2 regions of the Pseudomonas sp. C7.1 genome follow, and region 2 is predicted to be linked to the other one. Evidence: riboswitches for the same ligand, from Rfam matches in the RefSeq annotation. Region 2 holds a riboswitch; the other holds the start of a gene.
The links. A riboswitch is a leader RNA that binds a small molecule or an ion and turns the genes downstream of it on or off. The one in region 2 is predicted to bind cobalamin.
Positions count from the first base shown of each region.

Region 1: linked by a shared signal. The riboswitch ahead of cobO (cob(I)yrinic acid a,c-diamide adenosyltransferase) and the one ahead of AC0T4W_RS02780 (TonB-dependent receptor domain-containing protein) in region 2 are both predicted to bind cobalamin.

Region 1 covers NZ_JBWDTL010000003.1:1,107,043-1,111,229, forward strand. The annotation lists gene AC0T4W_RS08485 (C40 family peptidase) at 1-157, shown strand, start outside; gene AC0T4W_RS08490 (O-methyltransferase) at 185-847, shown strand; gene AC0T4W_RS08495 (hypothetical protein) at 854-1,174, shown strand; cobalamin riboswitch at 1,228-1,463, shown strand; gene cobO (cob(I)yrinic acid a,c-diamide adenosyltransferase) at 1,574-2,185, shown strand; gene AC0T4W_RS08505 (cobyrinate a,c-diamide synthase) at 2,182-3,489, shown strand; gene bluB (5,6-dimethylbenzimidazole synthase) at 3,486-4,133, shown strand; gene cbiB (adenosylcobinamide-phosphate synthase CbiB) at 4,130-4,187, shown strand, end outside.
Region 2 covers NZ_JBWDTL010000002.1:324,808-328,994, forward strand. The annotation lists gene AC0T4W_RS02775 (cobalamin-binding protein) at 1-205, shown strand, start outside; gene AC0T4W_RS02780 (TonB-dependent receptor domain-containing protein) at 269-2,140, opposite strand; cobalamin riboswitch at 2,241-2,454, opposite strand; gene dxs (1-deoxy-D-xylulose-5-phosphate synthase) at 2,521-4,187, opposite strand, start outside.

The DNA of each region.
Region 1 (4,187 bases), on a different contig from region 2:
CAGTCACGCGGGTATCTATGTCGGCGATGGCCGTTTTGTTCACGCGCCTTCCAGCGGAGGCACCGTACGCCTGGACAGCCTGAGCAATACCTACTGGCAGCGCACCTATCTGAATGCCAAGCGCGTGTTCACCCCGGAACTGGCTAGCAACCCCTGATCAACCTCAGCGGCTGAGTGATCTGCCATGACCAACCGAACACTCAATCTCGATTCCGCCCTGTATCAATACCTGCTGGACGTCTCCCTGCGCGAAACACCGGTGCTCAAACGCCTGCGCGAGGAAACCGCGCAGCTGAGTACCGCACGTTGGCAGATCGCCCCCGAGCAGGGCCAGTTTATGGCCTTGTTGGTGCAACTGACGGGTGCTCGACGGATTGTCGAGGTCGGCACCTTTACCGGCTATAGCGCCATCTGTATGGCCCAGGCCATGCCCGAAGATGGTCGGCTGATCTGCTGTGATATCCCTGGCGAGTACAATGCCACGGCCGAGCGTTACTGGCGCGAAGCCGGGCTCAGTGCGCGTATTGAACAGCGTCTGGCCCCTGCGCTACAGACCTTGGCGGCGCTGGAGGCTGAAGGCCTGGCCGGCAGTATTGATCTGCTGTTTATCGACGCCGATAAGGCCAATTACCCGGCCTATTTGGAACATGCCCTGCGCCTGGTGCGCCAGGGTGGGCTGATCCTGTTCGATAACACCCTGTGGAGCGGGCGTGTGCTTGAGGAAAACCCCGAAAGCGCCGATACCCGTGCAATTCAGGCGCTCAATCTGGCGCTGCGTGATGACCCACGTATCGATCTGTCCCTGTTGCCGCTGGGCGATGGCCTGAGCCTGTGCCGTAAACGCTGAGCCCGTATGCCCGAACCGATTCGTCTGCCTGATCAACCTGGTGCCTGCGAACTTTGCGCCCGCGCGGCTGCTCTGACGCGCCATCACCTGATCCCCAAGGCGCTGCACAGCAGGGGCTATGTGCAAAAGCGCTTTGGCAAAAGCGAGCGTATCAGCGCTACGCTCTGGGTCTGCCGCGCCTGCCACAACCAGATCCACCGGCTGTTCAGCGAGAAGGAGCTGGCGCTGACCTACAACAACCGCGACAGCCTGCTCAGTGATGAGCGCCTGCGTACTTTTGTCGAGTGGCTGGCCAGCAAGCCGGCCGGCTTTATGCCCAGGCATTGATTCACGGGTGCAACGGCGCATTCCGGTTTGACGCTTAATCACGAACTCTCTACCCTTCGCGCCTTGTAACAGGTGCCCCCAACGCTAAGCGTGTGCGGGGTGAAACTGGGAAGTCGGTGCGTTGTGCGTTTACGCCAACCATTCCGACGCTGCCCCCGCAACGGTAAGTGAGTTAAACCAGCGCTTTTCAACCACTGTGCTCAGGCATGGGAAGGTGCGCCTGGTGGCGGTCTGCATTTTCAGATCAGCGCTCATAAGCCCGGAGACCGGCCTGTTGCAGTCCACGGCATCGCGGAGGGCGATGGCTGGCGTGTGGCTTGCGCTGTGCGTAGGCCCGCGCTTTGTCTTTCTCCACATGCTTTTTCCAGCCAGATCGCCCTGTGGCGGTGGAGCAGTGCGATGACTGAATCGATTGAACGTGACGCCCGGCACAAGGCGCGCATGGCCCGCAAGAAAGCCCTTATCGACGAGAAAATCGCCCAGGCCCAGGAAGAATACGGCCTGCTGCTGGTGCACAGCGGCAATGGCAAGGGTAAGAGCAGCAGTGCCTTCGGTATGGTTGCCCGCGCCTTGGGGCATGGCCTCAAGGTCGGCGTGGTGCAATTTATCAAGGGCGCGGCCAGCACCGGCGAAGAGGCCTTCTTCCGCCGTTTTCCCGATGAAGTCAGCTATCACGTAATGGGTGAGGGTTTTACCTGGGAGACCCAGGATCGTCAGCGCGATATCGACAAGGCGCGCGAAGCCTGGGCCGTGGCGGCGCAGTTGCTCAATGATCCCGCCATCGGTCTGGTGGTGCTGGATGAGCTGAACATCGCGCTGAAATATGGCTATCTGGAACTCGACGCGGTGCTCGCGGATATCGAGGCGCGGCCGCTGCTGCAGCATGTCGTGGTGACCGGCCGTGGTGCGCTGCCGGGGATGATCGAGGCGGCGGATACCGTCACCGAGATGAGCCTGGTTAAGCATGCCTTTAAGGCCGGGGTAAAGGCGCAGAAGGGAGTTGAGTTTTGACCAGCGCCCGTTCATGCCCGGCGTTATTGATCGCAGCACCGGCTTCCGGCCAAGGCAAGACTACGGTGACCGCCGCCTTGGCGCGTTTGCATGCGCGCCAGGGCAAGTGTGTGCGGGTATTCAAGTGCGGCCCGGATTTTCTCGACCCGATGATTCTCGCGCGCGCCAGCGGAGCGCCGGTGTATCAGCTCGACCTGTGGATGGTCGGCGAGGCCGAGAGCCGCAAGCTGCTCTGGGAAGCGGCGGGTGAAGCCGATCTGATTCTGATCGAAGGGGTGATGGGCCTGTTCGATGGCACGCCATCGGCGGCCGACCTGGCGCGGCACTTCGCTGTGCCGGTGTTGGCGGTGATCGATGGTTCGGCCATGGCGCAGACCTTCGGCGCCATGGCCCATGGATTGGCGACCTTCCAGCCTGATCTGCCGTTCTCCGGGGTGCTTGGCAATCGGGTTGGCAGTGCGCGCCATGGTGAGATATTGCGCGATGCACTGCCGAGCTCGATCCGCTGGTACGGCGCCTTGCCGCGTAGCGCCGAGGTCGGCTTGCCGAGCCGCCATTTGGGCTTGGTGCAAGCGGGTGAGCTGGCCGACCTGGATGCGCGCCTGGACGCCGCCGCCGATGCCCTGGCCGCTAGTGCCGATACCGATCTGCCGCCACCCGTCAGCTTTGCCGCCCCTGAGCAGGCCAGGCCCGCGCCATTGCTTAAGGGGGTGCGAATTGGTGTGGCCCGCGACAGCGCCTTTGCTTTTCTTTACCAGGCCAATCTCGACCTGTTGAGCGAACTGGGTGCCGAATTGCAGTTCTTTTCGCCGCTTACAGATGAGCAGTTGCCGGATGTCGACAGCCTGTATCTGCCCGGCGGTTACCCGGAGCTGCACCTGGCCACGCTTGAGGCCAACCAGCCCATGGCCGAGTCGATTCGCGCGCACCATGCAGCCGGCAAGCCGATCCACGCCGAGTGTGGCGGCATGCTCTATCTGCTCGACAAACTGACCGACAAGCAAGGCGCCAGCGGGCAGATGCTCGGCCTGTTAAGCGGGGAGGCGACCCTGCAACCGCGCATGACCGCCATGGCCTTGCAACAGGCGGAGCTGCCGGAAGGGCTGCTGCGCGGCCACAGCTTTCACTACTCGGCGCTAAGCAGCGATCTGCAACCCCTGACCCGTGGCGAATGCCCGAACTACAAGCGCACCAGTGAGGCGGTTTATCGCCAGGGGCGGATGACCGCCTCCTATATCCACTTCTATCTACCGTCTGATCCCACTGCCGCTGCAGCGCTGTTTTGCCCCGGAGCGCCGGCATGAGCGAGCAGGCCTTCAGTCCCGAAGAACGCGCGGCGGTCTACCGCGCCATCACCGAGCGCCGTGATATGCGCCATTTCAGCGGCGGCGAAGTGGCACCCGAACTGCTCGCACGTTTGCTTGAAGCCGCGCACCAGGCACCGAGCGTCGGCCTGATGCAGCCGTGGCGGTTTATTCGCATCACCCGTGCGGCCTTGCGTGAGGCGATTCACGGGCTAGTGGAAGAGGAGCGCTTGCGCACCGCCGAGGCACTGGGCGAGCGCAGTGATGAATTTATGCGGCTGAAAGTCGAGGGCATCCGTGACTGCGCCGAGCTGCTGGTGGTGGCTTTGATGGAGGGCCGCGAGGCCCATGTATTTGGCCGCCGCACCTTGCCGGAAATGGACCTGGCGTCCCTGGCCTGCGCCATTCAGAACCTCTGGCTGGCCGCCCGCGCCGAGGGTTTGGGCATGGGTTGGGTATCGCTATTCGAGCCCCAGGCCCTGGCGGATTTGCTCAATATGCCGGACGGTAGCAAGCCGCTGGCGGTGCTGTGCCTGGGGCCGGTCACGGAATTCTATGAAGCACCCATGCTGGTGCAGCAGGGCTGGGCCGAGCCACGGCCACTAAGCGAGTTGTTGTTTGAAAACCAGTGGGGCACGCCATGAGCCTGGTGCTTAGCACCTGCGCCGGGGTTGCTCTGGACGCGATTTTTGGCGAGT
Region 2 (4,187 bases):
CGTGGAAGCGGTGCTGCAGCGTAATCCCGAGGTGATTCTGGCAGGCGTGCAAGGGCAGCTGGACGCCTGGCGCATCTGGCCTGGGGTAGCGGCAGTTGAACGTAAGCAGCTGTGGTTGGTGCCGGATGCCGGCCTGGAGCGGCCGAGTTTTCAGATGCTGGGGGCGCTCGAGCGGTTGTGTGAGGTGTTGAGCGACGCGCACTAAGAAGCCCCGCACTATGGCGGGGCTCTGTCTTGGGGGCAGTCTATTGAGCGCCTAGCTGATGACTCAAAGTTGAGGCGTCCAGGTCACGGCAAACAGTGCGGTACGTCCTTCGCTGTTGTAGCCGAAGCGTCCGTTGCTGGTGCTGTAAGTCGCCTCGGCATAATCCTTGTCGAAGAGGTTGTTCAGTTTCAGGTCGAGGGCCACTTCTTTGGTCGCTTGCCATGTGCCGCGCAGGCTAAGCAGGCCGTAACCACCCAGCTCACGGGTGTTGGCGGCGTCGTCATAGCGGCCGCTGACTACGCGCCAACTGGCACCCACGGCAAACTCACCCAATTGACGATCCAGGTCCAGGCTCAGCGTGCGTTTGGCACGGCGGGCGAGGGTGTGGCCAGTGCCGCGATCTCTTGGGTCGATCAAGGCGAGTGCCAGGCTGCCCTGCCAGCCGAAGAGTTCCTGCTTTAGCGCAGCGTCGAAGCCGTTGATGCGCGCGGTCTGTACGTTCTGCGGAATAAAGTTCTGGTCGAGAACAATCGCGTCTTGTAGATCAATGCGGTACAGCGATAGTTCCAGCGCACCGCTTTCGCTGTAACGGCTGCGCCACTGGGCTTCGTAGCTTTTAGATGTTTCTGGTTCGAGGTCGGGGTTCGCGCTGGCGGAGCAAAAACCGCCGAAACAGAAGTCGGGGTAATACAAGTCGTTGAAGGTCGGCGCGCGAAAGCCTTCGCTATAGGACAGGATCACATCATTGTTGTCATTGAGCGGCACAGTTAACGCAGCGTTCCAGGTGTTTTTACTGCCGAACTGCTGGTTCTTGTCATGGCGCAGCCCCAGCTCGGTCGAGAAGTAGTCGGCGTTGTAGCGGTGCTGAATAAATGCAGCTTGGTTCCAGCGCGAGTCCTCATTGAAGTCCTCGCTGCCATTCACACGATCCTCATACCAATCGGCACCTAGCAGCACTTGGTGGCGCTCGTTGAGGGTCAGGGTGTTCACCCAGTTGGCCGAGTCGCGGTAGGTATTAAAGCTGTAGAACGAAAATGCGTTGGCGTTTGGCTGGTCGTTGCCGGTGTCGCGCTTGTCCTCGCTGTGGCCGATTTCCAGGCGGCTATTCCAAGTCTCGTTGAGATTGCCATCGATGTAGCTGGACAGGCTGCTGAGCTGGAAGTCCGTAGTGGGCAATGAGGTGCTGAAGAGGTCCTCGAACTCGGCCTGGCCGCGTTGGTCGAGGGCGCTGAAGCCGATCTTCAGATCGTCATTGAAGCGGTGCGAGAGGTTCAAACTCAGCGATTTATTACGATAGGCATCGTCATCGCCGTTGGCGCCGAAGTTATCGCGTGTGGCGTCGATCCCCTGGCTTTCGTCGAGTGCGGCGCCCAGATTGAAGCGAGTTTGCGCATCGCCGCCGGACAGGCCAAGGCTGCGTTCGAAGGTCTGGTTGCTGCCGACGCCAAGGCGGACGTAGGGCTTGAGCCCGTCACCGCTGCCTTGGCGGGTGAAAATCTGCACGACGCCACCGATGGCATCCGAGCCATAGAGCGCCGAACGCGCGCCGCGTACGACTTCAACGCGCTCAATCTGCTCCGGGCTGAGGAACTCCAGGCTGCTGGTGCCGCTGGAGGCAGAGGCAATACGTTGGCCGTCTACCAGCACCAGAGTTTGCGCGGTCGAGGTGCCGCGTACAAACAGGCCGGTCTGGCTGCCCGCGCCGCCGGTACGGCTGACGCTGACGCCGGGCACGCGTTCAAGCAGCTCAGCAACGCTGCGCACTTGCAGGCGTTCGATATCCTGGCGAGTAAAAACCGTGGTGGCTGCGGTTGCCTGCTGGATTGGTTCGGCGTGCCGCCCGGAGGTCACAACCAATGGCTGCAATTGGAGTGGGTCAGCATGAGCAGCCAGCGGCAGCAGCGCCACAGCCAAGGCAATACGGGACAATTTCACGTAGAGAATCCTCAAAAGGTCGAACGACTTTTGAGGAGGGCAGGTGCAAGAACGGGCGCGCGGACGCAACCTGAGCTTGACGGTGATGCCCTCCGCAACACCAGTCACATCCAGCAAGGCCGGTCTCCGGGCTCTCGACGTGCGCCGCCTCGCCTTCCCGGGGTAACCCAGTGGCGTTGAGGCAGCGTGCAGAACGGGTCTGCGGTCGATTACCGTTGCGGGGGCAGCGCCGGAATGGTCCGTTATGGACTCACCGGCTTCCCGTTTAACGCCGCTTCACTGTGGAAGGGCGCACCTTGGCGGAAGTAAAACGCCGCGCACCTTAATGCGCGGGTGGATGAATTACAAGCAAGCCTGATTCAGCTCTGGATGAGCGGCGCTCATGCACAAAGGCTGGCGAGGCGCGCGCGGACGGCAGCTTCGATACCGGCGGCATCCAGCCCGCATTCGGCGAGCATTTGCGCCGGTTTTGCGTGTTCGACGTAGTAGTCAGGCAAGCCCAGATGCAGCACCGGCTTGAGGATGCCGGCCTGGGCGAGGAACTCGCTGACCGCGCTGCCAGCACCGCCCATCACGCTGTTCTCTTCGATGGTGACCAGCAGTTCGTGGCTGGCTGCCAGTTGGCGCACCAGGGCCGCGTCGAGGGGTTTGACGAAGCGCATATCGACTACGCTGGCGTCGAGTGCTTCGCCAACCTTAAGCGCCTCACTCAGCTGTACGCCGAATACCAGTAGGGCCGTTTTGCTGCCCTGGCGGCGAATGATGCCCTTACCGATTTCCAGTGGCTCCAGGCCTGGCTCAATGGCGGCATTCGGGCCGCTGCCACGCGGGTAGCGAACTGCCGCCGGGCCATTGAACAGGTGCCCGGTGGTGAGCATGCGGCGCAACTCGTTTTCATCGCTGGGCGTCATTACCAGCATGCCGGGGATGCAGCGCAGGTAGGCAATATCGAAGCTGCCGGCGTGGGTCGGACCGTCTTCGCCGACCAGGCCGGCGCGGTCGATGGCGAACAGCACATCGAGGTGCTGCACGGCCACGTCGTGGATCAGCTGGTCATAGGCGCGCTGCAGAAAAGTCGAGTAGATCGCCACCACCGGCTTGGCGCCATCGCAGGCCATGCCGGCGGCGAGGGTTACCGCATGCTGCTCAGCGATGGCTACATCGAAATAGCGCTCGGGATAACGTTCGCTAAAGGCCACCAGATCGGAGCCTTCCTTCATCGCCGGGGTGATGCCGACCAGGCGGGGATCTTCGGCGGCCATATCGCACAGCCACTGGCCAAAGACGCTGGAGTATTTCGGGCCGCTGGCTTGCTTGGGGGCGGCTGGCGCGTTGATCGGCTCCAGCTTGGTAATGGCGTGATAGCCAATCGGGTCGGCTTCGGCTGGCGCGAAGCCCTTGCCCTTCTTGGTCACCACATGCAGAAACTGCGGGCCGTCGAGGTCACGCATATTGCGCAGGGTGGCGAGCAGGGTCGGCAGGTCGTGGCCGTCAATGGGGCCGACGTAGTTCCAGCCCAGCTCCTCGAACAGGGTGCCTGGCACCAGCATGCCTTTGGCGTGTTCTTCGACCTTACGCGCGATCTCCCAGGCGCCGGGCAGGCTTGAGAGGATCTTCTTACTGCCCTCGCGCATGTTGGTGTAGGTGCGGCTGGAGATAATCTTGGCCAGGTAGTTGGACAGGCCGCCGACGTTCTTGGAGATCGACATGTCATTGTCGTTGAGGATCACCAGCATATTGGCGTTGACGTCGCTGGCGTGATTGAGCGCTTCAAAGGCCATGCCGGCGGTCAGTGCGCCGTCGCCGATCACCGCCACGGCCTTGCGCCGCGAACCCTGGATGCGCGCGGCGATGGCCATGCCCAGTGCCGCGCTGATACTGGTGCTGGAGTGGCCGACGCCAAAGGTGTCGTACTCGCTTTCCGAGCGGCGCGGGAAGGCGGCGATGCCATCCTTCTGCCGCAGGCTGCCCATCTGCTCGCGGCGGCCGGTAAGGATTTTATGCGGGTAGGCCTGATGGCCCACATCCCACACCAAGCGGTCATCCG